Regions from separate parts of the Sphingobium sp. ZW T5_29 genome, predicted to be linked through region 4. Evidence: predicted binding sites of a transcription regulator. Region 4 holds the regulator's gene; each other region holds the start of a gene.
What was found. Region 4 encodes LexA, which represses DNA repair genes until DNA is damaged. Its sites were predicted from a motif close to GTTCCNCNCTTGTTCT; they were not measured.

Region 1: ACI3KQ_RS04530 (ImuA family protein) is a predicted target of LexA. The motif match lies at 978-993, and genes of this name have one in related genera.
Region 2: rmuC (DNA recombination protein RmuC) is a predicted target of LexA. The motif match lies at 825-840, and genes of this name have one in related genera.
Region 3: uvrA (excinuclease ABC subunit UvrA) is a predicted target of LexA. The motif match lies at 994-1,009, and genes of this name have one in related genera.

What each region holds. Positions count from the first base shown of each region.
Region 1 is NZ_JBJDRM010000004.1:135,240-137,440, reverse strand. It holds gene recA (recombinase RecA) at 1-690, shown strand, start outside; gene ACI3KQ_RS04530 (ImuA family protein) at 1,000-1,815, shown strand; gene ACI3KQ_RS04525 (Y-family DNA polymerase) at 1,712-2,201, shown strand, end outside.
Region 2 is NZ_JBJDRM010000004.1:193,159-195,359, forward strand. It holds gene guaA (glutamine-hydrolyzing GMP synthase) at 1-698, shown strand, start outside; gene rmuC (DNA recombination protein RmuC) at 855-2,201, shown strand, end outside.
Region 3 is NZ_JBJDRM010000001.1:285,033-287,233, forward strand. It holds gene ACI3KQ_RS01400 (hypothetical protein) at 1-55, opposite strand, end outside; gene ACI3KQ_RS01405 (hypothetical protein) at 289-540, opposite strand; gene ACI3KQ_RS01410 (hypothetical protein) at 641-859, opposite strand; gene uvrA (excinuclease ABC subunit UvrA) at 1,020-2,201, shown strand, end outside.
Region 4 is NZ_JBJDRM010000010.1:81,151-83,351, forward strand. It holds gene ACI3KQ_RS10250 (molybdopterin molybdotransferase MoeA) at 1-541, shown strand, start outside; gene lexA (transcriptional repressor LexA) at 906-1,574, shown strand; gene ACI3KQ_RS10260 (ComEC/Rec2 family competence protein) at 1,565-2,201, opposite strand, start outside.

The DNA of each region.
Region 1 (2,201 bases), on a different contig from region 4:
TCGCAGCCTGATACGGGCGAACAGGCGCTGGAAATCGTCGATACGCTGGTGCGGTCGAATGCCATCGACGTGCTCGTGATCGACTCGGTCGCGGCACTGGTGCCCCGCGCGGAAATCGAAGGTGAAATGGGCGACAGCCATGTCGGCCTGCAGGCGCGCCTGATGAGCCAAGCGCTGCGCAAGCTGACCGGCTCGATCTCGCGCTCGAAATGTCTGGTGATCTTCATCAACCAGGTGCGCATGAAGATCGGCGTCATGTACGGTAACCCCGAAACGACGACCGGCGGCAACGCGCTCAAATTCTATGCGTCGGTCCGGCTCGACATCCGCCGCACCGGCCAGATCAAGGATCGCGACGACATCGTCGGCAACGCGACCCGTGTGAAGGTGGTGAAGAACAAGGTCGCACCGCCTTTCAAGCAGGTGGAATTCGACATCATGTATGGCGAAGGCATTTCCAAGATCGGCGAAATCCTGGACCTTGGCGTCAAGGCCGGCGTGGTCGAAAAATCGGGTGCCTGGTTCTCCTACGATTCCGTCCGCATCGGCCAGGGCCGGGAAAACGCCAAGACCTTCCTCAAAGGGAATCCCGAAATGGCCGACCGCCTGGAAAAGGTGATCCGCGGCAAGACCGAGGAAGTCGCCGAAGCGATGATGACCGGACCCGAACCGGAGGATGACGGCGAATAAGCGCCGGGCGCGGCCTGACAGCCGCTTCCTCACTCCTCTGAAAAGGCCCGCCCGCGCATTTACGCAGGGCGGGCCTTTTTACGTGGCCTTTCATCTCACCCCTTTTGCGGCTCCTTTTGCGCTGGATAAATCTGGCTTTTGTCCGCTTCCTTCGCGGCGTAGAGGGCTTCGTCTGCTGCTTTCATGGACGTAGCGGTACGCCAATATACGGACGCTCAAACTTCCGTTTCCCGAACGGCTCCTTCCCTGCGGCACTTCCATTGACAGGCTTTCCTATAAATCCGAAAAGAACATATAGAGAACATTCATATGGTCGAGTCGGTGAAGACGCTTGCAGCCCTCAGGCGGCAGATCGCATCGCTGGAAGGAATTCCGGTCGCGAAAGCCGGTGCACCCGTTGTCACGGGGCATGAGCCCTTTGACCGGGCCATGCAAGGCGGCCTGGCGCGCGGCCGCGTGCATGAGCTGTTCGGTAGTGACGAAGATGAAGGAGCGGTTGCCGGTTTTTCGCTGATCCTTGCTCATCTGGCGGCGGGGGATGCGCCCTTATTTTGGCTGCGTGCCGCCAAGGGAGGGGTGGCGCAGCCCTATGGCCCGGGGCTGGCGGCGTTGGGGATTGATCCATCCCGGCTGCTGATCGGGGTGATGAAGGATGAGGCGTTGCTGTTGCGGGCGGCAGTTGATGCGCTGCGTTGCCCGGCGCTGGGAGCGCTCGTCATCGAACTGCGTGGGCGCGCGCCCCTGCTGGACCTGACCGCCAGCCGCCGTCTGGCGCTGGCGGCGGAGACGTCGGGGGTGACCGCCTTCGTGCTGCGGATTGGCGGCGATCCGGTGCCGAGCGCGGCGGAGACACGGTGGCGGGTGGAGGCTGCGCCATCCGTGCCGTTGCCGGGCAATGCGCCGGGCATGAGCGCCTTTTCGCTTAGCCTGCTGCGCCGCCGTTCCGGCCCGGATGGCATTACGTGGCGGATGGTGTGGAATGCCGAGCGGGGAGATTTTGGAGAAGAGTGCGATGAACGCCATGAGCATGGATGGGCCAGCGGAGGACGCGCTGACGAGGCGGCGCTACCTAGCGCTGTGGTTCCCCTTCCTGCCGGTCGACCGGCTGCGCATCGCGCGGCCTGATCTGTGGCAAGCGCAGGCCGGCGCCGGGCCGGTTGTCATCATGGAGGCCGTGCGCGGGGCCATGCGCCTTGTGACGCCGGATGCCGATGCGCTGGCGTTGGGCCTGAGCGCGGGCATGACTCTGGCCGATGCGCGGGCGCAGGAGCCGGATCTGGTCAGCTTCGAAGCAGATCCTCATGCCGATCAGGATTGGCTGGAGCGGCTGTGCGACGGATGCGCGCGCTATACGCCTATGGCTGCGATCGATCCGCCGCATGGGCTGATGCTGGACATCACCGGCTGCGCGCATCTGTGGGGCGGGGAGGAAGCGTTGGCGCTTGAGGCAGCGGACCGTTTCGAACGGCATGGCATGGAAGTGCGCTACGCCATTGCGGGAACGCCGGAAG
Region 2 (2,201 bases), on a different contig from region 4:
TCATGAAGGGGCTGGAGGGCGTCACCGACCCCGAAGCCAAGCGCAAGTTCATCGGCAAAACCTTCATCGACGTGTTCGAGGATGAGGCCAGGAAGATCGGCGGCGCAGCCTTCCTGGCGCAGGGCACCCTCTATCCCGACGTCATCGAGAGCGTCAGCTTCACGGGCGGGCCGTCAGTGACGATCAAGAGCCATCACAATGTCGGGGGCCTGCCCGAACGGATGAACATGAAGCTGGTCGAGCCGTTGCGCGAGCTGTTCAAGGATGAAGTGCGCGAACTGGGCCGGGAATTGGGGCTGCCGGACGTCTTCGTCGGCCGCCATCCCTTCCCCGGACCGGGCCTCGCCATTCGCATCCCTGGCGAGGTCAACAAGGAACGTTGCGACATTCTGCGCAAGGCCGATGCCGTCTATCTGGAGGAAATCCGCAACGCCGGGCTGTACGACGCAATCTGGCAAGCATTCGCGGTGCTGCTGCCGGTGCGTACGGTCGGGGTGATGGGCGACCATCGCACCTATGACTGCGTTTGCGCGCTGCGAGCGGTCACCTCTACCGACGGCATGACCGCGGACATCTATCCCTTCGACGCCGCCTTCCTGAGCCGCGTTGCGACCCGCATCATAAACGAGGTCAAGGGCATCAATCGCGTGGTCTACGACTATACGTCCAAACCACCCGGCACGATCGAGTGGGAGTGATCTCACGCTGATTTGCCGTGGATGCATATCGACAGCGTCCATCGTGACGCTCATCTGGCGGTCTCGGCCCTATGTTTCTGGGCTGACTAATGCAGAAGCCTTGCAGCGACCAAGGCTGACCGCTAGGTTCACCTTTCGTTCTAAGAAGGTGACATTATGGACAGCCTGATCGCCCTGCTGATTATTGCAGCCTCGCTCGCTGGGATTGGGGTCGGGTGGCTGCTGCGGGGGAAGGCCCTTGCCACTGCCAGCGCTGAAAAGACGGAGCTTACCGCGAAGCTGGACAGTATCACGGCACAGCGCAATGCGGCTTTGCAGGAACTGGTGGTAGCGCAGGATCGCGCGGCGCAGGCGGCTGAGCTTGCGGGACGATTGGAAGAGGAACGGACGGCGCGCGAGGCGGCGGGCCGCGACTTGGCTGCCCTACGGTCCGATACGCAGGCGCGAGCCGAAGCGTTCGAGGCGCAGATTGTCGCATTGAAGGATGCCAAGGAACAGCTTTCCGCGCAGTTCAGCGAGATTGGCGGCAAGCTGCTGCAACAGGCGCAGACCCATTTTCTGGAGCGTGCGGACCAGCGGATGACGCAGGCGCATGAGAAAAGCGAAGCGCAACTCAAGCAACTGCTCCATCCGGTCAATGAGACAATTCAGCGCTACGACCTGAAAATCACGCAGATCGAACAGCAGCGGACCGAAGCCTATGGCATCCTGCGCGGCGAGATCGAATCCATGCGCACCGGTCAGGAAGCGGTGCGCGCCGAGGCGCAGCGGCTAGTCGATTCGCTGCGGCATGCTCCCAAGGCACGCGGCCGCTGGGGCGAGCAGCAGTTACGCAACGTGCTGGAAACCTGCGGCCTATCGGAACATGTCGATTTCCACACGGAAGTGAGCGTTGAGGGCGAGGATGGACGGCTGCGGCCAGACGCCATCCTCCGCGTGCCGGGAGGGCGATCGCTGGTCATTGACGCCAAGGTATCACTCAACGCCTATCAGGATGCTTATGGAGCCGAAGGTGAGGATGAACGTAACCGGCTGCTGACGGCCCATGCCAACGCAATGCGCGCCCATGTCGATACGCTGGGGCGAAAAAGCTATGCTGACCAGTTTGATGAAGCGCCCGACTATGTGATCATGTTCGTGCCGGGCGAGCATTTCTTGTCCGCCGCGCTGGAACATGATCCTCGACTATGGGATCACGCCTTTGCCAAACGGGTATTGCTCGCGACCCCGACTAATCTGATCGCAATCGCCCGGACAGTCGCGGCGGTATGGCGGCAGGAAAAAATGGCTGACGAGGCCAAGCGCATCGGCGCACTGGGCAAGGAGCTTTATGAAAGGCTGGCGGGCGCGGCGACTTCGCTTCGGAAACTGGGCAACCGGCTGACGGGGGCCGTGGGTGATTATAACGCGTTTGTCGGTAGTTTCGAAGGTCGAGTGCTGGTCACCGGGCGCAAGTTGCGCGACCTCAACATCGAAACGGGTGGCAAGGAACTGGAACAGTTG
Region 3 (2,201 bases), on a different contig from region 4:
CACGCAGTTCCGCGAATGTGACGGCCCCGTCAGCCGGTCTTGCATTGGTGCCCATGCTCTTGCCCTCCGACTTGAAGTCGATCAGCAGAGAATGCGCCCATCATGGTTACTGGAAGCTTAAGCGCGAACCCTGCCGACCATCACAAGGAATCATGTTTCCTTGTGCGGTGCAACATATAAATATTCGAATGTGTAGAATGATCTGGCCTATGTGATGCTTGGCTAGGCGACAGCGCGAACGGTCAAAAGCGGGACAAGGGAATGACAGCCCCGCTCTTGAGCCAGTCGTCATTCGGCCCGCCGTTCCAGCACCGCACCGATCATCTTGCGCCATATCGCCACATCGCCAGCTTCGGCCATGTCCGCGTCCGGCTCCCGCAAAGTATGTAGAATCGCATAGGCGTCGTCCACATGCTCGCGCCATTTGGCGTCCACTGCGCTTGATGCATGGGGATTGTCTCCCTCGCCATTCAGGCTCAGTTGACGGCCTGCCAGAACGCGGGCGATGCGTTCAATCGCGGGAGTGGCGGAAGTTGGCATGAAACAGGGTTCCTCTCTCCGTTGGAGGCGAACCGTCCGGTCATGCAACCGATCCGGCTCGACCTCTTCGCGATCATATCAGCATTAATGGAACCGTCCATCAATCCTGCTCGTCTTCCTTATATCCTGACGACGGAACAGGGTGCCCGTCGTCGCCTGGCGTGGTCGCCGCGGGCGGATCGGACGCATCCATCGAATCCCTCAATCCTTCTTCCAGCTTTTCTTCCGGCGTCATGGCATGGTCCTGGGCGTCGGTCGGTCGTTCTTCATGCGCCTCTTCGCGGCTGTTGGGCCTGATGTCAGTCTTGTTGGTCGTCATCTCATTCTCCTCGCGCCGTCATTTATCGTCCTGGCGCTTGCCCTTATGAAACGGATAGTCCCGATGCCCGGTTCCCCCCGCTTGCGGCTTAGCTGCCCCGCGCCCATATCCCCGCGACGACGGCTTGCCCCTCAGGAACAAATCTGGAACAACACGCCCCATGAGTCTGACCACTATTTCCGTGCGCGGCGCGCGTGAGCACAACCTCAAGGGCGTGGACGTCGATCTTCCCCGCGACAGCCTGATCGTCATCACCGGCCTGTCGGGTTCGGGCAAATCGTCGCTCGCCTTCGACACTATCTATGCCGAAGGTCAGCGCCGCTATGTGGAGTCCCTCTCCGCCTATGCCCGCCAGTTCCTTGAGATGATGCAGAAGCCCGACGTCGAACATATCGACGGCCTCTCCCCCGCGATCAGCATCGAACAGAAGACGACCAGCCGCAACCCGCGCTCCACGGTCGCCACCGTCACCGAAATCTACGACTATATGCGCCTCCTCTGGGCGCGCGTCGGCATCCCCTACAGCCCCGCGACCGGAGAACCCATCTCCGCCCAGACCGTCAGCCAGATGGTCGACCGCGTCATGCAGCTTCCGCAAGGCACCCGCTTCTACCTCCTCGCCCCCGTCGTCCGCGGTCGCAAGGGCGAGTATAAGAAGGAATTGCTGGAATGGCAGAAGGCGGGCTACACCCGCGTCCGCATCGACGGCGCAATGTACCTGATCGAAGACGCCCCCGCCCTCGACAAGAAATACAAGCATGACATCGAAGTCGTCGTCGACCGCCTCGCCGTGGACGCCGACATGTCCACCCGCCTGGCCGACAGCTTCGAACAGGCGCTAAAGCTGGCGGATGGCCTCGCTTATGTGGATTTGGCTGACGGCACGGTCGCCGACCTCACGTCTCCCCTCCCGCAGGCGGGAGGGGCCGGGGGTGGGCCAGCGCCAACACCCGGAAAGATGAAGAACGCCGAAGTCCCCGCCAACCGCATCGTCTTCAGCGAAAAATTCGCCTGCCCCGTCTCTGGCTTCACCATCCCGGAGATCGAGCCGCGCCTCTTCTCCTTCAACGCCCCGCAAGGCGCCTGCCCCGCCTGCGACGGCCTGGGAGAACGCCAAGAGTTCGACCCCGAACTGGTCGTCCCCAACGAACATCTCACCCTCAAGAAGGGCGCCATCGTCCCCTGGGCCAAATCCAACCCCCCCAGCCCCTACTACATGCAAGTCCTAGGCTCCCTAGCCAAGGAGTTCGGCTTCAACCTCGAAACCCCTTGGCAGGACCTCCCGCCAGAGGTCAAAATCATCATCCTCCACGGCACCGCAGGCAAGCCCGTCACGCTCAAG
Region 4 (2,201 bases):
CGTGATGGACATGGGAATCGTGCCCGATACTCTCCGCGCGATGACCAAAGCCCTGGAACGCTGCGCCGGGGCCGACATTATCGTTTCGACCGGCGGCGCGTCCGTGGGCGATCACGACTTTGTGCGACCGGCATTCACCCGTGCTGGCGGCAACTTGGAGTTTTGGAAAATCCGCATGCGTCCTGGTAAGCCGATGATGGCAGGCACATTGGGGAGCGCAGTATTTCTTGGGTTACCAGGAAATCCGGGTTCGGCGTTTGTCACGGCGCTCTTGTTCCTGTCCCCGCTGGTCCGACATATGGCAGGAGCGTCTGATCCATTTCCTCGGACATCTACGGCGCTACTCGCCAAGCCGCTTCCTGCAACGGGACAACGCGATGAGTATTTGCGCGCCTATCGCGATGCTGCAGGGGTGACGTGCCTTTCTTCACAAGACAGCGCGGCGGCCTCTTCGCTTGCCCAAGCCGATTGCCTGATTCTGCGCGCTGCTGCATCGGCGCCTGCGACAGCAGGTGAACAGGTAGTAATCCTTCCATTATGATGGAAGAAGGGGCCGCAGCGCGGCCCCTCCATTAGACGATCATCAGACGACCTAGCGCTGTTGCTTGTCTTGGCCGCTCTTATTCTTTCCGCGGTCTTGGCCCATCTGGCCTTGCCGGTTTTCCTGCTGGTGTTGACGCCCGCCCTCGCTGGAGCGGTCCCCACCCTGCTGGCGGCGCTGGTCGCTACCCTGTTTATCTTGGTTCGCCATTCTCTCTCTCCTATTTCACGCCTTGGGAAAGGCAGTCATGAAACGGCTACAACATCGCTACGTTCCCATCGTTACGCTTAACGCTCGGCCCGCTTGACTTGGCTCCTTACGTTTCCTATGCGTTCCCCATCCGTTCCATAGAGGGTAAGCAGGCATGCTGACGCCAAAACAACAGGAATTGCTCAGCTTCATTCAAAATCGGCTGGACGAAGGCGGAGTTTCGCCTTCGTTTGAGGAAATGAAGGAAGCGCTCGATCTGCGATCCAAATCTGGCATTCACAGGCTCATCAATGCGCTTGAAGAGCGGGGCTTCATTCGCCGATTGCCCAACCGGGCGCGGGCGCTGGAAGTTTTAAAACTGCCCGAAGCGATGCATCGTGCGCCAAAGGCGGCCCCTCCCAAGCCGCAACTCGTTGCCAAAGCGCCGATTGCAGCCAACGATGTGATCGACATTCCACTACATGGTCGTATCGCCGCAGGCGTACCGATCGAGGCGCTGGAAGGGCAGAACATGCTGTCCGTGCCTGCGGCGCTGCTGGGATCAGGTGATCATTATGCGCTGGAGGTTTCAGGTGACTCAATGGCCGAGGCAGGCATATTGGATGGCGATTTCGCATTGATCCAGCGTACCGAAGTGGCGCGTGAAGGGCAGATCGTCGTTGCGCTGATCGACGAGATCGAAGCGACGCTCAAATATTTTCATCGCGAAGGTCTCAACGTGCGGCTTGATCCGGCTAACGCAGCTTATGCTCCACAAGTCTATGATCCACGTCAGGTACGAATTCAGGGCAAGCTGGCCGGACTTCTGCGGCGCTATAACTGACCGTCCGCCCTTGGTCGACGATTTCTGACGGGCTGGACGATCCAGGGGTGCGCATCGCCCGCTATTTTCGTGCTGTGCACCAGGCGCTGGTCCAGGTCTATGGCTAACCCTCCTGTCCGTGTCAGCAGTTGCCGGTCTGCTTTCAGCCAGCGCGGTCGGCACCATGTCGGAAGGCGGCGATCGGCGACGACAATGTCGGCACCGGCGCAATCGCGTTCGAATACGGCTTTATCGACTAGCACGTTGCTTCGCGTCAGTAGTAATCGCCATGACCGCCCGCCTCCTTCCACCTGAACCGCACACAGGTCCGTTGAGCAACGCGCTTCCGGCAAATCGGCCAAGGCTCCCATGACACCGCTGGAGCCAGCACTTTCCGCCATCATGTCACGCACATAATTTCCCGCCCGCTCGCGAAGCAGGGTCATCTCTCCACCGGATGAACGCAGGGCAACATGGCGGCCATCGCTGGTGATCAATATTTCAGGCGGTGAAACCATGAGCATCGCGGCGGCGCCGAGGGTGACTGGAACCAGCCCCGCCCAACGCCACCGACCCCGCCACAACAGGCACCACAGCCCGCCCAGGATGATAGCGCCGAATATGCCGACCGGCATCGTGGGGGTCATC